DNA from 4 places in the Bacillus cereus group sp. RP37 genome. Region 1 is predicted to be linked to each of the others. Evidence: a T-box and tRNA genes for the amino acid it is inferred to sense, from the RefSeq annotation. Region 1 holds a T-box; the other regions hold tRNA genes.

Region 1 (4,521 bases):
ATACAGCGAAAATTTCAAAAAAGACATTCCGTGAAGGTACTACGGATCGAATTGAGATGATTAACTGGAACTGGATGTTACCAGGTTTATCTAAGGCATATGATGGTGTAGATGGCTTGAAAACAGGATCAACTCCAGAAGCAGGGGATTGTTTCACTGGTACAATTGAAAGAGATGGTATGCGTTTTATTTCTGTAGTTATTAAAACGAAGTCTCGTGACGCACGTTTCGATGAGACAAAGAAATTATATGATTATGGATTTGCTAATTTTGAAATGAAGCAATTATATAAAAAAGGTTCTTCAGTAAAAGGACAAGAAACAGTACGAGTAGAAAATGCTAAAGATAAAGATGTAGCAGTTCAAACAAAACAAACTGTTTCACTTCCGATGCCAAAAGGAAGTAAAGATGTTTATAAAACAGAATTAACAGAAGCAAGTAAGGGACAAGAAGCACCTATTAAAAAGGGAGCTGTACTTGGTCAAATGGTAATTACACCAAAAGATACGAATGATCCTGGATTTTTATCTGGTAAGTCATTACAAATAGATCTTGTAACAACATCTGCAGTGGAAGAAGCGAATTGGTTTACTCGTTCTATGCGTGGAATCGGTTCTTTCTTTAGTGGTATGTGGAATAGTGCTGTTGATACAGTAAAAGGTTGGTTTTAAAAGCCCCTCATTGTAGGGGCTTTTTCTTATTCCTATTTTTCATACCGACTTTATGAAAAAGTAGTAGACAAGCATCTGATAGTTAGTGGTAGAATGTAAGAGTATTCTTAATTTTCGCCTTTAACGGGGAAAAGCAATTCACCTAGGGGGGTTTTTGTAACATGACAAATGTAACAGGGACAGAACGTGTAAAACGTGGAATGGCAGAAATGCAAAAAGGCGGCGTTATTATGGACGTAATTAACGCTGAGCAAGCAAAAATTGCAGAAGAGGCAGGCGCAGTTGCCGTTATGGCATTAGAGCGCGTACCAGCAGATATTCGTGCAGCAGGTGGCGTTTCTCGTATGGCAGACCCAACAATTGTTGAAGAAGTTATGGGTGCGGTGTCAATTCCGGTTATGGCAAAATGCCGTATCGGTCACCTTGTAGAAGCACGTGTATTAGAATCATTAGGGGTAGACTATATCGATGAGAGTGAAGTATTAACTCCTGCTGATGAAGTATACCATTTAAATAAACGTGATTACACAGTTCCATTTGTATGTGGTTGCCGTGATATCGGAGAAGCTGCACGTCGTATTGCAGAAGGTGCATCAATGCTTCGTACAAAAGGTGAACCAGGAACAGGAAACATTGTAGAGGCAGTGCGTCATATGCGCCAAGTCAATGCAGAAATCCGTCAAGTTGCAAATCTACGTGAAGATGAGTTAATGACATATGCAAAAAATACTGGTGCTCCTTATGAAGTACTACTTGAAATTAAACGTCTTGGTCGTTTGCCGGTTGTAAACTTTGCAGCAGGTGGTGTAGCAACACCAGCAGATGCAGCGTTAATGATGCAACTTGGTGCCGATGGTGTATTTGTTGGATCTGGTATCTTCAAATCAGAGAATCCAGAGAAATTTGCACGTGCAATCGTTGAAGCGACGACTCATTATGAGGATTACGAACTAATTGCAAGCCTTTCTAAAGGATTAGGTAATGCGATGAAAGGTATCGAAATTTCAACGTTATTACCAGAACAACGCATGCAAGAGCGTGGATGGTAATTGAAGGAGAACTTTAAAATGGTGAAAATCGGTGTACTAGGCCTTCAAGGTGCAGTTCGTGAGCATGTAAAATCAGTTGAAGCAAGTGGTGCAGAAGCTGTTGTTGTAAAGCGTATAGAGCAACTTGAAGAGATTGATGGTCTTATTTTACCAGGCGGTGAAAGTACAACAATGCGCCGTCTGATTGATAAGTATGCTTTTATGGAACCACTTCGTACATTCGCGAAGTCTGGTAAACCAATGTTTGGTACATGTGCAGGTATGATTCTTCTTGCAAAAACACTTATTGGCTATGAAGAAGCACATATTGGTGCTATGGATATTACTGTTGAGCGCAATGCGTTTGGGCGCCAAAAAGATAGCTTTGAAGCCACACTTTCAATGAAAGGTGTAGGAGAAGAATTTATTGGTGTATTTATCCGTGCTCCGTATGTTGTAAATGTAGCTGATGATGTTGAAGTACTTTCCACACATGGTGATCGAATGGTAGCGGTAAAACAAAATCAGTTTTTAGCTGCTTCATTCCATCCAGAATTAACGGATGATCATCGTGTGACAGCATACTTTGTAGAAATGGTAAAAGAAGCAAAAATGAAAAAAGTTGTGTAAGTAACTTGCAACTTGTATAAGATTATAGTAAATTGATGGTAACAATTTTATAAAATAAGCGTGTTGATAGGAAATAGTAACAAATGTCGTTTCTTATAGAGAGTCGATGGTTGGTGGAAATCGATAGAAACAGTTTGTGAATCCATCCTGGAATGGAATGTGGAATATCTTTATGATTAGTAAGCATTCCCGGTGAAGAGCCGTTATTTCTACTTGAGAGGAAAGTAGTAATGCTTTCAACTAGGGTGGCAACGCGGGTAAACTCCCGTCCCTTTATATATAGGGACGGGAGTTTTTTGTGTTTTATAAAATAAAAGGAGGAGTATATAATGCTTGATATTAAATTTTTACGTACAAACTTTGAAGAAGTAAAGGCAAAGTTACAGCATAGAGGCGAAGATTTAACTGATTTTGGTCGCTTTGAAGAACTGGATACGAGAAGAAGAGAGTTACTTGTTCAAACAGAGGAACTAAAAAGCAAACGTAATGAAGTATCTCAACAAATCTCTGTATTGAAGCGCGAAAAGAAAGATGCAGAAGCTCTAATTCTAGAAATGCGTGAAGTTGGAGAAAAAGTAAAAGATCTTGATAATGAACTTCGTACAGTTGAAGAAGATTTAGAAAGATTAATGTTATCTATTCCAAATATCCCTCATGAGTCTGCTCCAGTTGGTGAAACAGAGGATGATAATGTAGTAGCGCGTACTTGGGGAGAAGTGAAAGAATTTGCTTTTGAACCAAAACCACATTGGGATCTTGCTACGGATTTAAGGATTTTAGATTTTGAACGTGCTGGGAAAGTAACAGGAAGCCGCTTCGTATTTTACAAAGGTGCTGGCGCAAGATTAGAGCGTGCTTTAATTAGCTTTATGCTTGATCTTCATACTGACGAGCATGGATATGAAGAAGTATTACCTCCGTATATGGTAAACCGTGCAAGTATGACAGGAACAGGACAACTTCCAAAGTTTGAAGAAGATGCATTCCGTATTGAAAGTGAAGATTACTTCTTAATCCCAACGGCTGAAGTACCTGTAACAAATATGCACCGTGATGAAATCTTGAATAAAGAGCAATTGCCTATCAGATATGCTGCATTTAGCTCTTGCTTCCGTTCTGAAGCAGGTTCAGCTGGCCGTGATACACGTGGTTTAATTCGTCAGCATCAGTTCAATAAAGTAGAGCTTGTGAAGTTCGTAAAACCAGAAGATTCTTATGAAGAGTTAGAAAAACTAACAAATGATGCAGAACGCGTGTTACAATTATTAGAGTTGCCATATCGCGTTATGAGCATGTGCACGGGTGATTTAGGATTTACAGCAGCGAAGAAATACGATATTGAAGTATGGATTCCAAGCTATGGCACATATCGTGAAATTTCTTCTTGTAGTAATTTTGAAGCTTTCCAAGCGAGACGTGCAAATATCCGTTTCCGTCGTGAGCCAAACGGAAAACCAGAACATGTTCATACATTAAATGGATCTGGTCTTGCAATTGGCCGTACGGTTGCAGCTATTTTAGAGAACTACCAACAAGAAGATGGTACAATTATAATTCCAGAAGTTCTTCGCCCTTATATGGGAGGAAAAACAGTTATTAAGTAAAGTTAAACATTCATCGGTATGAGTGATTGGTAATTATGAGCGTTGTCAGTACTGTAATGTAGGAGAGGGAAAGTAAAATTTTCCTTTCCTCATAATTTATTTTAGTAGGGTTGACTAACTGTTTTTCTTTTGATATTATATTTGATGTCAATATGGAGGTATACCCAAGTCTGGCTGAAGGGATCGGTCTTGAAAACCGACAGGCGGCGAGAGTCGCGCGGGGGTTCGAATCCCTCTACCTCCTCCAGATATAATTGACAACAGCGCATATAAGTGGAGATTGGAGAACTCGTTACCAACACGTAACGAGTTTTTATTTTAAAACCAATCATAAAGTATGGTGTAAGGCGATTTTCTCCTTATTACACACTCATATTCCGATGATTATCTTCATAGATATGAAAGGAGTCAACATGGATCTTATTATACAAACGTTTCCTTTAGATGGAAAAACTTTATATTATGTACAATGTCCTGTCTGTAAGAACAATAGAATTTTAAACAGTGGTGCAAATGTGTCACGCATTATTAGCGATGATACATTCCGTAAACTTTGTGGTTGCACTTGTGGTGTAAAGCAAACTGCGA
Region 2 (4,521 bases), 510 kb from region 1:
GAACTCGGCAAAATGACCCCGTAACTTCGGGAGAAGGGGTGCTTTCTTAACGGAAAGCCGCAGTGAATAGGCCCAAGCGACTGTTTAGCAAAAACACAGGTCTCTGCGAAGCCGTAAGGCGAAGTATAGGGGCTGACACCTGCCCGGTGCTGGAAGGTTAAGGAGAGGGGTTAGCGTAAGCGAAGCTCTGAACTGAAGCCCCAGTAAACGGCGGCCGTAACTATAACGGTCCTAAGGTAGCGAAATTCCTTGTCGGGTAAGTTCCGACCCGCACGAAAGGTGTAACGATTTGGGCACTGTCTCAACCAGAGACTCGGTGAAATTATAGTACCTGTGAAGATGCAGGTTACCCGCGACAGGACGGAAAGACCCCGTGGAGCTTTACTGTAGCCTGATATTGAATTTTGGTACAGTTTGTACAGGATAGGCGGGAGCCATTGAAACCGGAGCGCTAGCTTCGGTGGAGGCGCTGGTGGGATACCGCCCTGACTGTATTGAAATTCTAACCTACGGGTCTTATCGACCCGGGAGACAGTGTCAGGTGGGCAGTTTGACTGGGGCGGTCGCCTCCTAAAGTGTAACGGAGGCGCCCAAAGGTTCCCTCAGAATGGTTGGAAATCATTCGTAGAGTGCAAAGGCATAAGGGAGCTTGACTGCGAGACCTACAAGTCGAGCAGGGACGAAAGTCGGGCTTAGTGATCCGGTGGTTCCGCATGGAAGGGCCATCGCTCAACGGATAAAAGCTACCCCGGGGATAACAGGCTTATCTCCCCCAAGAGTCCACATCGACGGGGAGGTTTGGCACCTCGATGTCGGCTCATCGCATCCTGGGGCTGTAGTCGGTCCCAAGGGTTGGGCTGTTCGCCCATTAAAGCGGTACGCGAGCTGGGTTCAGAACGTCGTGAGACAGTTCGGTCCCTATCCGTCGTGGGCGTAGGAAATTTGAGAGGAGCTGTCCTTAGTACGAGAGGACCGGGATGGACGCACCGCTGGTGTACCAGTTGTTCTGCCAAGGGCATAGCTGGGTAGCTATGTGCGGAAGGGATAAGTGCTGAAAGCATCTAAGCATGAAGCCCCCCTCAAGATGAGATTTCCCATAGCGTAAGCTAGTAAGATCCCTGAAAGATGATCAGGTTGATAGGTTCGAGGTGGAAGCATGGTGACATGTGGAGCTGACGAATACTAATAGATCGAGGACTTAACCATATAATATGAAGCAAATGTTATCTAGTTTTGAGAGAACATAAAAAACTTATTGACTTTTAAAGTGAATAAGTTATAATAATGATTGTCTCAAAAGAATAATGTCTGGTAATGATGGCAGAGAGGTCACACCCGTTCCCATACCGAACACGGAAGTTAAGCTCTCTAGCGCCGATGGTAGTTGGGACCTTGTCCCTGTGAGAGTAGGACGTTGCCAGGCAATATTATTCCGCAGTAGCTCAGCGGTAGAGCTATCGGCTGTTAACCGATCGGTCGTAGGTTCGATTCCTACCTGCGGAGCCATTGGAGAGCTGTCCGAGTTGGCCGAAGGAGCACGATTGGAAATCGTGTATACGTCACAAGCGTATCAAGGGTTCGAATCCCTTGCTCTCCGCCATAGGATTTATAATATTTGGCCCGTTGGTCAAGTGGTTAAGACACCGCCCTTTCACGGCGGTAACACGGGTTCGAATCCCGTACGGGTCACCACTTTTGGAGGATTAGCTCAGCTGGGAGAGCACCTGCCTTACAAGCAGGGGGTCGGCGGTTCGATCCCGTCATCCTCCACCATATAAATTATATGAATAATATTGTCGCGGGGTGGAGCAGCACGGTAGCTCGTCGGGCTCATAACCCGAAGGTCGCAGGTTCAAATCCTGTCCCCGCAACCAAATGGTCCCGTGGTGTAGTGGTTAACATGCCTGCCTGTCACGCAGGAGATCGCCGGTTCGACCCCGGTCGGGACCGCCATTTTAATAAGGCTCGGTAGCTCAGTCGGTAGAGCAGAGGACTGAAAATCCTCGTGTCGGCGGTTCGATTCCGTCCCGAGCCACCATTTATTTTAATAAAATACGCCGGCTTAGCTCAATTGGTAGAGCAACTGACTTGTAATCAGTAGGTTGGGGGTTCAAGTCCTCTAGCCGGCACCATGTAAGTTTCGGAGGGGTAGCGAAGTGGCTAAACGCGGCGGACTGTAAATCCGCTCCTTCGGGTTCGGCAGTTCGAATCTGCCCCCCTCCACCATTTACATAGGGGCATAGTTTAAAGGTAGAACTGAGGTCTCCAAAACCTCCAGTGTGGGTTCGATTCCTACTGCCCCTGCCAAATATATTTACACAACATGGCGGTTGTGGCGAAGTGGTTAACGCACCGGATTGTGGCTCCGGCATTCGTGGGTTCGATTCCCATCAGTCGCCCCATTTTTATTTTTAAAATTACAAATAATCTAATGGATACTTACATATAATTAAGTAAGAAATCGATGGGCTATAGCCAAGCGGTAAGGCAACGGACTTTGACTCCGTCATGCGCTGGTTCGAATCCAGCTAGCCCAGCCATTTTTGCGGAAGTAGTTCAGTGGTAGAATACAACCTTGCCAAGGTTGGGGTCGCGGGTTCGAATCCCGTCTTCCGCTCCAATGAAATTTAATATGGCGGCATAGCCAAGTGGTAAGGCAGAGGTCTGCAAAACCTTTATCACCGGTTCAAATCCGGTTGCCGCCTTTTCTTTTGTGCCGATGTGGCGGAATTGGCAGACGCGCACGACTCAAAATCGTGTTCCTTCGGGAGTGTCGGTTCGACCCCGACCATCGGTATCGGTTAAAAGACGAGTGATCGTCTTTTTTTATTTGTTTTTATCTTCAATTAATCGTGAGTATACAGTAATATCAAGCGTTCCTACTTTGTGGGGACGCTTTTTTTGTGTGTTCAAATTAATGTTAATGTATCGCCTATTACGTTAATTCTTATAGGTTAACGTAATGCTGATGAACGTTATAATGGTAATTTAGTTGATGGAAATTTATCAGATGATAATATCGAAAAAGGTGCGAATCTAACAAAATTATCAGAAGGTATCTCGTCCGTTTCAAATCAATTACCATTGAAAGAACGATTTGCATTTGCAGGTACTAGTGGCTTTGGTAACAATCATATAAAGGCTTTTGAAGCTTTACAAGAAGCTCGTGATACATTTATGTTTTCCGAAACTGGTGGAAGAAGTAGAATTAAGGGTGTACAAGAAGTAATAAAAGATTATGTGGATAAAGTTCTTGATAGAGTAAATGTAAAAAAATGAGTATCCCGATTCGTATATAGCATCTAAAGTATTACGTGAAGAACTTAAGGCTGCAGGAATTGAAGCAATCCCATATTCTAATGCAGCACATCACATTGTAGCTTGAAATGATAGCAGGACAGTGGAAGTACAGGAATTATTAAAAGAGATTGAGATACATCATGCTTCTGCTGCTAATGGGGTATTTTTACCGTATAAAGTGAATGAATATGTGACTACTGAAGCATTACATATAGGTGATCATGGTCCAGAGTATATAAGAGAAGTATACAGAGTATTAGGCGAAGTTAAACGCTTTGGGGGTAATCGAGCAGTTGCAGCTTTGCAGAATATAAGAGAAAGATTATTGGACGGTAGTTTAAAATTAAATCAACCTGAATAATCTTAATTGTTTTACTAATTAAATTATAAAGGAGTAAAAGGTATGAAAATTTGGCAATTAAAAAGCTTATTTGATAACTATAAATCTTTTCAACTATTAAATTTGAAAGAAGACCGTAAAAAATATTTTGATGAAAAAATTGATTTGGCAATAAAGTTATCTGATTCATGGGGAGAAATTCTTGTTGAATGTGTAGAAGGAGATAACCATAGTGATTGTCCTATGTTCTGGGGGGAACTTGGCACGCCAATGGTTAGTAGAAAAGCAAAAGAGGTATTAGAGCCTTTAATTTGCAATAATGTTGAGTTTCTTCCGCTAACTCATAATGTTACAGGTGAATTTTATTACCTAATAAACGTTTTAAATACAATTGATGCAATTGACTACAATAAAGCAGTTTTTGAAAAACTAAGTACAGGATTAATAATAGGTTTCGAAAAATACGCATTTTTGCCTAATATAGTTGAAGGGCAGATAATATTTAAAACCTATTTAAATCAAAGATTACACTTCTCTACTGTTTTAGTGTCTGACGAATTAAGAAATGCAATTTTAGAAAGTGATTTAAAAGGTTTTGAATTTATAGAGATATGGGATTCAGAAGCAAACATGTAAAAGAAAGTCCTAAAATAACTGATAGAAGTTCAAACAATGGTTTACATTAACTAGACACTTACAAGATGGAGATAGTGCAGATATAACTTGATCTATACCCAAATATAATAGTTATCCTAAAGGAGAATAAATACTCTTAGAAAGAAGTTTTTTTTATGTGGAAAAATCTGATTTTAGAAATTGGAGATATACTGAAAAGTGTTAACTTTAATTTGAACACACCAGCAACAGATACTGAAGTTCAT
Region 3 (4,521 bases), 4.8 Mb from region 1:
TTCTTGTCTTAAATGAATAAAGTCTGGTAATGATGGCAGAGAGGTCACACCCGTTCCCATACCGAACACGGAAGTTAAGCTCTCTAGCGCCGATGGTAGTTGGGACCTTGTCCCTGTGAGAGTAGGACGTTGCCAGGCAAATGGAGGATTAGCTCAGCTGGGAGAGCACCTGCCTTACAAGCAGGGGGTCGGCGGTTCGATCCCGTCATCCTCCACCATTTAGCCGACTTAGCTCAATTGGTAGAGCAACTGACTTGTAATCAGTAGGTTGGGGGTTCAAGTCCTCTAGTCGGCACCAGAAAATCATGGCGGTTGTGGCGAAGTGGTTAACGCACCGGATTGTGGCTCCGGCATTCGTGGGTTCGATTCCCATCAGTCGCCCCATTTTTTCTTGAAATAATTAATATGCGGGTGTGGCGGAATTGGCAGACGCACTAGACTTAGGATCTAGCGCCTTTGGCGTGGGGGTTCGACTCCCTTCACCCGCACTTTTAATAAAATAACTCAAACATGTCTTGCGGAAGTAGTTCAGTGGTAGAATACAACCTTGCCAAGGTTGGGGTCGCGGGTTCGAATCCCGTCTTCCGCTCCAATTTTCAATATGACATGCCGGGGTGGCGGAACAGGCAGACGCACAGGACTTAAAATCCTGCGGTGGGTGACCACCGTGCGGGTTCGACCCCCGCCCTCGGCACCATATGCGCCCGTAGCTCAATTGGATAGAGCGTTTGACTACGGATCAAGAGGTTAGGGGTTCGACTCCTCTCGGGCGCGCTTTTATTAACGGGAAGTGGCTCAGCTTGGTAGAGCACCTGGTTTGGGACCAGGGGGTCGCAGGTTCAAATCCTGTCTTCCCGATTTTCCAAAAAACACGGGGCCTTAGCTCAGCTGGGAGAGCGCCTGCCTTGCACGCAGGAGGTCAGCGGTTCGATCCCGCTAGGCTCCACTTTTTTTAATATCATTTATGGCGGTGTAGCTCAGCTGGCTAGAGCGTACGGTTCATACCCGTGAGGTCGGGGGTTCGATCCCCTCCGCCGCTACCATAAAGGACCTTTAGCTCAGCTGGTTAGAGCAGACGGCTCATAACCGTCCGGTCGTAGGTTCGAGTCCTACAAGGTCCACCACTAAAGGTTTATATCTCGGAGGTATACCCAAGTTCGGCTGAAGGGATCGGTCTTGAAAACCGACAGGCGGCGAGAGTCGCGCGGGGGTTCGAATCCCTCTACCTCCTCCATTTTTTCTAAATTAAATATTTTATCATCGCGGGGTGGAGCAGCACGGTAGCTCGTCGGGCTCATAACCCGAAGGTCGCAGGTTCAAATCCTGTCCCCGCAACCAAATGGTCCCGTGGTGTAGTGGTTAACATGCCTGCCTGTCACGCAGGAGATCGCCGGTTCGACCCCGGTCGGGACCGCCATTTTTTACATAAAGGCTCGGTAGCTCAGTCGGTAGAGCAGAGGACTGAAAATCCTCGTGTCGGCGGTTCGATTCCGTCCCGAGCCACCATTTTGAAGTCGCAAGCCGACTTAGCTCAATTGGTAGAGCAACTGACTTGTAATCAGTAGGTTGGGGGTTCAAGTCCTCTAGTCGGCACCACTTTCAAAATGAGCCATTAGCTCAGTTGGTAGAGCATCTGACTTTTAATCAGAGGGTCGAAGGTTCGAATCCTTCATGGCTCACCATTTATAATTTAATGCGGGTGTAGTTTAGTGGTAAAACAAGAGCCTTCCAAGCTCTGGTCGAGAGTTCGATTCTCTTCACCCGCTTTTCAATTATGGGCCTATAGCTCAGCTGGTTAGAGCGCACGCCTGATAAGCGTGAGGTCGATGGTTCGAGTCCATTTAGGCCCACCATAATTGTTCCGCAGTAGCTCAGTGGTAGAGCTATCGGCTGTTAACCGATCGGTCGTAGGTTCGAGTCCTACCTGCGGAGCCATATTTATAGAGAAGTACCCAAGTGGCTCAAGGGGCTCCCCTGCTAAGGGAGTAGATCGCGAACGCGGTGCGAGGGTTCGAATCCCTTCTTCTCTGCCAGAACTGGCCCGTTGGTCAAGTGGTTAAGACACCGCCCTTTCACGGCGGTAACACGGGTTCGAATCCCGTACGGGTCATACTAAAAGAGATAGCATAATCTGCTATCTCTTTTTTGTTGTGTAAAAGCGGACTTTGAATCGTCTGCTTTTTTTTTATAGATTTCTTGTATACTTTTTTCTATTCTAATCGTCTAACTAATAGAAAGGAGAGAGCGATGGAGTATGAAAAGATTATTATAAAAACCTCTAAAAGCATTTATAGGTATTTTCTTAAAATAGGGCTAACACCATATGCCCATTAACCTAAGAATTTTATAATGCCCTCAAAATTAGCTTGATGGTGATGGGGTATCGCCATCATTTTGGAAATAAACCACGTTAAGATTATATAAGTTTAATTTCACATGAGCTTTTTTCTTTTTTTGATTACGTTACAGCTCCATCATAAAATATACGAGGTAATTTATTAAAATCATACTGAATTACTTTATCAAAGCTATCCAAATATGCATGTAAAGATTGTGTAATCATAAGATTAACAACTTTTTCTTTGGTATTAAAAATAATAATAGGTTTTTTAAGTGACCAAGTATACCCAACTTCCCACATTGTTCCGGAATCTTGATCATTATATATTGCAAAGGTAATATCACTATGTTGAATTGCATTTACATCAGTAACAAAGTTTTGAAATTGCCATTCATAAGATCCAAAGGGAAATTTACTCATATATTTTCGTGGAGAAAATACATTTAATCCTTTCTTAGATAAAATTATCTCTAATTTTTCTAATAGTGCAATTTGTTCAGGGTTGAAAAATGGCCCGGCTAAATATATATTCATTTATTTGCCCCCCTAATGGTTATAAAAATAATTATTTTTTATTCACTTATATGATTTGTATGTATGTAAACAAGTTTTAATAAGAGTTTTTGGTTTTGAGATAATAAAAGGTATAATTACAAAGTAATTATGCTGTGAAAGTTAAAAATTTTATAATGCTTCCAAAACAAAAATATTGTGTCTTTTATAACAACGAGGTCCATTTTTATGGTTCTGGGGATCGTATTAAATTTTAACTTGATGGCGAGGGGCTAACACCAGCAGATGTAGAAGACATTGTTCAAGACACGATACATAAAGCATTATTGTCTGTACCAAATATGAAAATTACTTATATAAAAACATGGTTATTTCAAGTTGCGATTAATAGACACCGTGATTTATCAAGAAGGCAAAAGCGTAGTGAAGAAATCCCGATTGAATCTGTTCAATTAATTGGATCAAAAGGATTAGATGAACCACTTTTGAGAAAAGAGCTTCAAGTAGAAATACAAAGCATGCTTGGAAAGATGAATCCAATATATAAATATATCCTTTTATTAAAGTATAATTATGAATTTTTATATAAGGAAATAGCAACCATATTAGAGATGAAAGAAGAAAATGTGAGTTGCGCTTGATATATTCAGAAAATCGCCGATATAATTTCAATCACCAAAGAAAACATAAGAAAAATCCTTTCACAATCTAAAGAAAACGCCTCCATTAAAATGGATTCCACACCTATTCCATCAACTTTACACTCTATGTGAAAAAGTTCACAAATAGGTCATAATTTGTGAAGTAATTCACAATAATACGTGCTACAATATGAGTGTAAAGAAGTTAAACAACATTAAATTAGTATTTTAATTAATTACTTAAACAATCATAAAAAATAGATGTGAACAATAGAGAGGGGAAATTAACATGAAAAAAGGTATCAATCGTGTAGTATTAGTAGGAACAGGAGCTGTAGGTTGTAGTTACGCTTACTCAATGATCAACCAAGGTGTAGCTGAAGAATTCGTATTAGTAGATGTTAATGAAGCAAAAGCAGAAGGGGAAGCGATGGACTTAAGCCATGCAGTACCATTCTCTCCATCACCAACAAAAGTTTGGAGCGGTAGCTATGCAGATTGTAAAGATGCAGATTTAGTAGTTATCACTGCTGGATTACCACAAAAGCCAGGTGAAACTCGTTTAGACTTAGTTGAGAAGAACACAAAAATCTTTAAACAAATCGTTCGCGGTATTATGGATAGCGGATTCGATGGAATCTTCTTAATTGCAACTAACCCAGTTGACATTTTAACTTACGTAACTTGGAAAGAATCTGGTCTACCAAAAGAGCGTGTAATCGGTTCTGGTACAACTTTAGACTCTGCTCGTTTCCGTTACATGTTAGGTGACTACTTAGATGTAGATCCACGTAACGTACATGCTTACATCGTTGGTGAACACGGTGACACTGAACTTCCAGTATGGAGCCACGCTACTATCGGTGTACAAAAACTAGAAACAATCTTAGCTAACAACGAACAGTACAAACAAGAAGACTTAGACAAAATCTTCGAAAACGTACGTGATGCAGCTTACCATATCATCGAGCGTAAAGGTGCAACTTACTACGGAATCGGTATGTCACTACTTCGTGTAACTAAAGC
Region 4 (4,521 bases), 730 kb from region 1:
AATTATGATGGAAGCCTTTCAAGTACAACTAAAACAAAAAATTGCCCATATTTATAATGCCGTCTTTCTATTAAGTGCCCTAATAACAAATATTATTAGTAATGGTTTTTATTTAACTACCGTATTTCCCGTATGCTTTATGGCTGTTTTATTATTCATAGCTAGGTACATTCATGTCCCTAATAACAAAAAACACGAACAAGAAGCTTAGAAAGAGGAGACACTGTGTACCAATCTTTCAAAGATAATCCGCTAAAATATATATTGAATTTATATAAAAAAACAAATACTTTTTTTGGTATACAAGGAAGCTATACGGCACAATTTCTCCTTTATGGAATGTTATTTCTCGTCTTAATTGCGTTCTCCTTACTTTACTAACAAAAAAAGGATCTCACATAAACTTGAGATCCTTTTTAATTTATATAGAAAATGCTCTTTTATCCGCAAGCATATTTTTCATAAATAAAACTAAGATTATATTTTTTCTCTAAGCTCATTCTTTGTTCATCATCGCACCAATAGAACAGAATATCATGAATTGTTGCATAACGCTTATTTTTAAGAAATAGTTTAAAGAATGATGGTAAACAATCATGTAATTGTATAAATATATAATTGCGTAATATTTCTTCTTTATATTCAATTCCCTTGCAAATATACAATAATTCTTCACAATAATATGCATGTTGTGGAACTTGAATCATTTCGAAAAATGGCACATATGATAATAACTTTCCGATAAAATGATCATATCGATCCATTATTCCTATCGTCATATGCTCCATCATTTCTTTCATTACATATAAATAATCATCTACATGAGTAGTTTTCAATGGGTCTAATCGATCTGAAATTTGAGAAAGTACAGCTCTTTGACAAGCTAACACCGCTTGACTAGGTCCATAATATGATAAGAAGTCTGTACACTTACGATATTTTCGTAATAAGTCATGTGTATATAAATCATACACGAAAGTATTACAATACATAGCTAGACTCATCATATCACTATTTAATTGCTCTTTTGATAGGAACTTAGCTCTCTTACACATATAAAAGAATGTAAATTCTAATACTTCTTTATGGGATAATAGATGTTTACAGTCTGTTATACATTTCTCATTAAATTTAACTCTATCCCAGATTTCTACATCCCCATCAGTTAATTCACCAATACGATATTTGATAATTAAATAGTTTAAAGCAACCGCTTGCGTCAAAAGATCCCATGTTTCATATTCCAATGAAGTGTGAACAAACTCAGCTAATCCTTGAGTTATCATAAAAGTATTTGCTTCTTCATACCAACCAATCTCTTGGCATAAGCGAAGAATACGTACTAAAGTTGGAATTTCATCTTTATGAAACTGCGGTAAATTCTTTGTTTTATTCATTCCATATACGATAAATGCCGCTAAATTTTCTTCTTTATAAAATTCTTTTTCTTTCCACACTAATATAGTTCGTTCTTTCCCTTCACCTTTTGGATGACAAGGTACAAGCAAAGAAAATAATTCAGCGAAATTATTTGGTTCTATATATGTATCTGTAACCAAATTCCAATTTGGATCGCGCTGTACAGCCCTCATATAATTCCCCCTCCCTTTTGTCTACATAGGAAATATTAATCCATTATTACATCACTAACAATGAATATTGTTATATTCAAAATCTTTCATAATACTTATATCTATCAGTATATCATTTTTTCTCTTATTTAAAATTAGGAATGACAAATTTAAATAAACTGTCGAAATTACTAACTGTATACTTATTATATAATGTCTCAGATACATCATGCTAACATATTAGTTTAATTCTATATACTAGAATAATGCATCTGATTTTTATACGTAACTTACCCCACTAATTAAAATCTTTCTTCATTCCGTATGCTCCGAGATTTCACTTAAAGCAAATCCAGCTTGATCATCTGCCGATTCTCTTATAGCTAAATCACCTAGTGCTAGCATCCCAACGAGTTGACCACTCTCAACTACTGGTAATCGTCTAATTTGATACTGTGCCATTAACTCTGTGGCTTTTTCAATAGAATCATCTGGAGAAACTGAAACAATGTTTGTTGTCATTACATTTGTAATTTTATTAGATCCAGGATGTTTCTCAGCAATCCCTCGAACAACTAAATCTCGGTCCGTAACAAGCCCAACAACTTGCTCATTTTCAACAACCGGAATCAATCCAATCGATTCTTCTTTCATCTTTACAGCAGCCTCATATACATTGTCTAGCGGTGTACAATGTACAATATGAGTACTCATACAGTCTCTCACTCGTGTCATTTTTGTCTCCTCCTTTTTATACATACCATAGCTTTTCCTAAATTCCTTTATTTATTTCAGGAAAATCAGTTGATAAAGGAGGATTAACGCACAATAAAAAAGAGTCAGCATATTGCTGACTCTTTTTTTTATGACCCGTACGGGATTCGAACCCGTGTTACCGCCGTGAAAGGGCGGTGTCTTAACCACTTGACCAACGGGCCATGGCTCCGCAGGTAGGACTCGAACCTACGACCGATCGGTTAACAGCCGATAGCTCTACCACTGAGCTACTGCGGAATAATATATATGGTGGGCCTAAATGGACTCGAACCATCGACCTCACGCTTATCAGGCGTGCGCTCTAACCAGCTGAGCTATAGGCCCATATACTTTTACAGGGGCAGTAGGAATCGAACCCACACTGGAGGTTTTGGAGACCTCAGTTCTACCTTTAAACTATGCCCCTAAAGGATGCCGGCTAGAGGACTTGAACCCCCAACCTACTGATTACAAGTCAGTTGCTCTACCAATTGAGCTAAGCCGGCATAAAAAAAATGGTGGCTCGGGACGGAATCGAACCGCCGACACGAGGATTTTCAGTCCTCTGCTCTACCGACTGAGCTACCGAGCCAACATAAATGGCGGTCCCGACCGGGGTCGAACCGGCGATCTCCTGCGTGACAGGCAGGCATGTTAACCACTACACCACGGGACCATTTGGTTGCGGGGACAGGATTTGAACCTGCGACCTTCGGGTTATGAGCCCGACGAGCTACCGTGCTGCTCCACCCCGCGACAATATAATGTTTTTTAAAAAATGGAGGAGGTAGAGGGATTCGAACCCCCGCGCGACTCTCGCCGCCTGTCGGTTTTCAAGACCGATCCCTTCAGCCGAACTTGGGTATACCTCCATGAAGGAAAAAATAAAATTTTATTATTATATGTATCTAAACCATTTAAAAAGAAAATGGAGGAGGTAGAGGGATTCGAACCCCCGCGCGATTCTCACCGCCTGTCGGTTTTCAAGACCGATCCCTTCAGCCGAACTTGGGTATACCTCCGAGACATATAATAAATAAAGTGGAGCCTAGCGGGATCGAACCGCTGACCTCCTGCGTGCAAGGCAGGCGCTCTCCCAGCTGAGCTAAGGCCCCATGTTTTTGGGAATATCGGGAAGACAGGATTTGAACCTGCGACCCCCTGGTCCCAAACCAGGTGCTCTACCAAGCTGAGCCACTTCCCGTTAATAAAAGCGCGCCCGAGAGGAGTCGAACCCCTAACCTCTTGATCCGTAGTCAAACGCTCTATCCAATTGAGCTACGGGCGCATATGGTGCCGAGGGCGGGGGTCGAACCCGCACGGTGGTCACCCACCGCAGGATTTTAAGTCCTGTGCGTCTGCCTGTTCCGCCACCCCGGCATGTCATATTGAAAATTGGAGCGGAAGACGGGATTCGAACCCGCGACCCCAACCTTGGCAAGGTTGTATTCTACCACTGAACTACTTCCGCAAGACATGTTTGAGTTATTTCATTAAAAGTGCGGGTGAAGGGAGTCGAACCCCCACGCCAAAGGCGCTAGATCCTAAGTCTAGTGCGTCTGCCAATTCCGCCACACCCGCATATTTGATTAAAATGGTGAGCCATGAAGGATTCGAACCTTCGACCCTCTGATTAAAAGTCAGATGCTCTACCAACTGAGCTAATGGCTCTTAATGGCTGGGCTAGCTGGATTCGAACCAGCGCATGACGGAGTCAAAGTCCGTTGCCTTACCGCTTGGCTATAGCCCATTAATTAAGAATGGTGGAGGGGGGCAGATTCGAACTGCCGAACCCGAAGGAGCGGATTTACAGTCCGCCGCGTTTAGCCACTTCGCTACCCCTCCGACATATATGGTGGAGGATGACGGGATCGAACCGCCGACCCCCTGCTTGTAAGGCAGGTGCTCTCCCAGCTGAGCTAATCCTCCATTTTGCCTGGCAACGTCCTACTCTCACAGGGACAAGGTCCCAACTACCATCGGCGCTAGAGAGCTTAACTTCCGTGTTCGGTATGGGAACGGGTGTGACCTCTCTGCCATCATTACCAGACTGTATTCATTTAAGACAAGAATCATTTTAACTTATTTTACTTTTAAAGTCAACAAGTTTTTTTATATTCTTTCAAAACTAGATAACATTGCTTCATATTATATGGTTAAGTCCTCGATCTATTAGTATTCGTCAGCTCCACAT

What was found. The T-box of region 1 lies ahead of serS (serine--tRNA ligase). A T-box ahead of a tRNA ligase gene usually reads a tRNA of that ligase, here a tRNA-Ser.
Positions count from the first base shown of each region.
Region 2: it has a tRNA-Ser gene. The T-box ahead of serS (serine--tRNA ligase) is inferred to sense a tRNA for this amino acid. The anticodon was not compared.
Region 3: it has a tRNA-Ser gene. The T-box ahead of serS (serine--tRNA ligase) is inferred to sense a tRNA for this amino acid. The anticodon was not compared.
Region 4: it has a tRNA-Ser gene. The T-box ahead of serS (serine--tRNA ligase) is inferred to sense a tRNA for this amino acid. The anticodon was not compared.

Region 1 covers NZ_JARVHP010000001.1:5,365,901-5,370,421, reverse strand. Annotated here, with positions in the region: gene QCI44_RS28280 (serine hydrolase) at 1-671, shown strand, start outside; gene pdxS (pyridoxal 5'-phosphate synthase lyase subunit PdxS) at 833-1,720, shown strand; gene pdxT (pyridoxal 5'-phosphate synthase glutaminase subunit PdxT) at 1,739-2,329, shown strand; T-box leader at 2,384-2,605, shown strand; gene serS (serine--tRNA ligase) at 2,659-3,933, shown strand; tRNA gene QCI44_RS28260 (tRNA-Ser) at 4,088-4,180, shown strand; gene QCI44_RS28255 (sigma factor-like helix-turn-helix DNA-binding protein) at 4,347-4,521, shown strand, end outside.
Region 2 covers NZ_JARVHP010000001.1:4,860,229-4,864,749, reverse strand. Annotated here, with positions in the region: rRNA gene QCI44_RS25660 (23S ribosomal RNA) at 1-1,206, shown strand, start outside; rRNA gene rrf (5S ribosomal RNA) at 1,308-1,423, shown strand; tRNA gene QCI44_RS25650 (tRNA-Asn) at 1,432-1,506, shown strand; tRNA gene QCI44_RS25645 (tRNA-Ser) at 1,509-1,600, shown strand; tRNA gene QCI44_RS25640 (tRNA-Glu) at 1,618-1,692, shown strand; tRNA gene QCI44_RS25635 (tRNA-Val) at 1,698-1,773, shown strand; tRNA gene QCI44_RS25630 (tRNA-Met) at 1,798-1,874, shown strand; tRNA gene QCI44_RS25625 (tRNA-Asp) at 1,878-1,953, shown strand; tRNA gene QCI44_RS25620 (tRNA-Phe) at 1,963-2,038, shown strand; tRNA gene QCI44_RS25615 (tRNA-Thr) at 2,057-2,132, shown strand; tRNA gene QCI44_RS25610 (tRNA-Tyr) at 2,143-2,226, shown strand; tRNA gene QCI44_RS25605 (tRNA-Trp) at 2,234-2,307, shown strand; tRNA gene QCI44_RS25600 (tRNA-His) at 2,327-2,402, shown strand; tRNA gene QCI44_RS25595 (tRNA-Gln) at 2,466-2,540, shown strand; tRNA gene QCI44_RS25590 (tRNA-Gly) at 2,546-2,620, shown strand; tRNA gene QCI44_RS25585 (tRNA-Cys) at 2,635-2,705, shown strand; tRNA gene QCI44_RS25580 (tRNA-Leu) at 2,716-2,797, shown strand; partial or broken gene QCI44_RS25575 (AHH domain-containing protein) at 3,025-3,661, shown strand; gene QCI44_RS25570 (imm11 family protein) at 3,704-4,276, shown strand; gene QCI44_RS25565 (YrhA family protein) at 4,432-4,521, shown strand, end outside.
Region 3 covers NZ_JARVHP010000001.1:567,715-572,235, forward strand. Annotated here, with positions in the region: rRNA gene rrf (5S ribosomal RNA) at 23-138, shown strand; tRNA gene QCI44_RS02880 (tRNA-Val) at 143-218, shown strand; tRNA gene QCI44_RS02885 (tRNA-Thr) at 223-298, shown strand; tRNA gene QCI44_RS02890 (tRNA-His) at 309-384, shown strand; tRNA gene QCI44_RS02895 (tRNA-Leu) at 408-488, shown strand; tRNA gene QCI44_RS02900 (tRNA-Gly) at 518-592, shown strand; tRNA gene QCI44_RS02905 (tRNA-Leu) at 609-697, shown strand; tRNA gene QCI44_RS02910 (tRNA-Arg) at 701-774, shown strand; tRNA gene QCI44_RS02915 (tRNA-Pro) at 785-858, shown strand; tRNA gene QCI44_RS02920 (tRNA-Ala) at 874-946, shown strand; tRNA gene QCI44_RS02925 (tRNA-Met) at 967-1,043, shown strand; tRNA gene QCI44_RS02930 (tRNA-Ile) at 1,048-1,124, shown strand; tRNA gene QCI44_RS02935 (tRNA-Ser) at 1,142-1,234, shown strand; tRNA gene QCI44_RS02940 (tRNA-Met) at 1,262-1,338, shown strand; tRNA gene QCI44_RS02945 (tRNA-Asp) at 1,342-1,417, shown strand; tRNA gene QCI44_RS02950 (tRNA-Phe) at 1,431-1,506, shown strand; tRNA gene QCI44_RS02955 (tRNA-Thr) at 1,521-1,596, shown strand; tRNA gene QCI44_RS02960 (tRNA-Lys) at 1,607-1,682, shown strand; tRNA gene QCI44_RS02965 (tRNA-Gly) at 1,696-1,766, shown strand; tRNA gene QCI44_RS02970 (tRNA-Ile) at 1,777-1,853, shown strand; tRNA gene QCI44_RS02975 (tRNA-Asn) at 1,861-1,935, shown strand; tRNA gene QCI44_RS02980 (tRNA-Ser) at 1,943-2,033, shown strand; tRNA gene QCI44_RS02985 (tRNA-Glu) at 2,039-2,110, shown strand; gene QCI44_RS02990 (nucleoside 2-deoxyribosyltransferase) at 2,459-2,875, opposite strand; partial or broken gene QCI44_RS02995 (RNA polymerase sigma factor) at 3,145-3,495, shown strand; gene QCI44_RS03000 (L-lactate dehydrogenase) at 3,785-4,521, shown strand, end outside.
Region 4 covers NZ_JARVHP010000001.1:4,632,964-4,637,484, forward strand. Annotated here, with positions in the region: gene QCI44_RS24500 (hypothetical protein) at 1-211, shown strand, start outside; gene QCI44_RS24505 (DUF3965 domain-containing protein) at 441-1,592, opposite strand; gene QCI44_RS24510 (CBS domain-containing protein) at 1,887-2,306, opposite strand; tRNA gene QCI44_RS24515 (tRNA-Glu) at 2,438-2,509, opposite strand; tRNA gene QCI44_RS24520 (tRNA-Asn) at 2,511-2,585, opposite strand; tRNA gene QCI44_RS24525 (tRNA-Ile) at 2,596-2,672, opposite strand; tRNA gene QCI44_RS24530 (tRNA-Trp) at 2,684-2,754, opposite strand; tRNA gene QCI44_RS24535 (tRNA-Thr) at 2,761-2,833, opposite strand; tRNA gene QCI44_RS24540 (tRNA-Phe) at 2,844-2,919, opposite strand; tRNA gene QCI44_RS24545 (tRNA-Asp) at 2,928-3,003, opposite strand; tRNA gene QCI44_RS24550 (tRNA-Met) at 3,007-3,083, opposite strand; tRNA gene QCI44_RS24555 (tRNA-Ser) at 3,107-3,199, opposite strand; tRNA gene QCI44_RS24560 (tRNA-Ser) at 3,257-3,349, opposite strand; tRNA gene QCI44_RS24565 (tRNA-Ala) at 3,370-3,442, opposite strand; tRNA gene QCI44_RS24570 (tRNA-Pro) at 3,458-3,531, opposite strand; tRNA gene QCI44_RS24575 (tRNA-Arg) at 3,542-3,615, opposite strand; tRNA gene QCI44_RS24580 (tRNA-Leu) at 3,619-3,707, opposite strand; tRNA gene QCI44_RS24585 (tRNA-Gly) at 3,724-3,798, opposite strand; tRNA gene QCI44_RS24590 (tRNA-Leu) at 3,828-3,908, opposite strand; tRNA gene QCI44_RS24595 (tRNA-Lys) at 3,923-3,998, opposite strand; tRNA gene QCI44_RS24600 (tRNA-Gln) at 4,003-4,077, opposite strand; tRNA gene QCI44_RS24605 (tRNA-Tyr) at 4,089-4,172, opposite strand; tRNA gene QCI44_RS24610 (tRNA-Val) at 4,181-4,256, opposite strand; rRNA gene rrf (5S ribosomal RNA) at 4,262-4,377, opposite strand; rRNA gene QCI44_RS24620 (23S ribosomal RNA) at 4,480-4,521, opposite strand, start outside.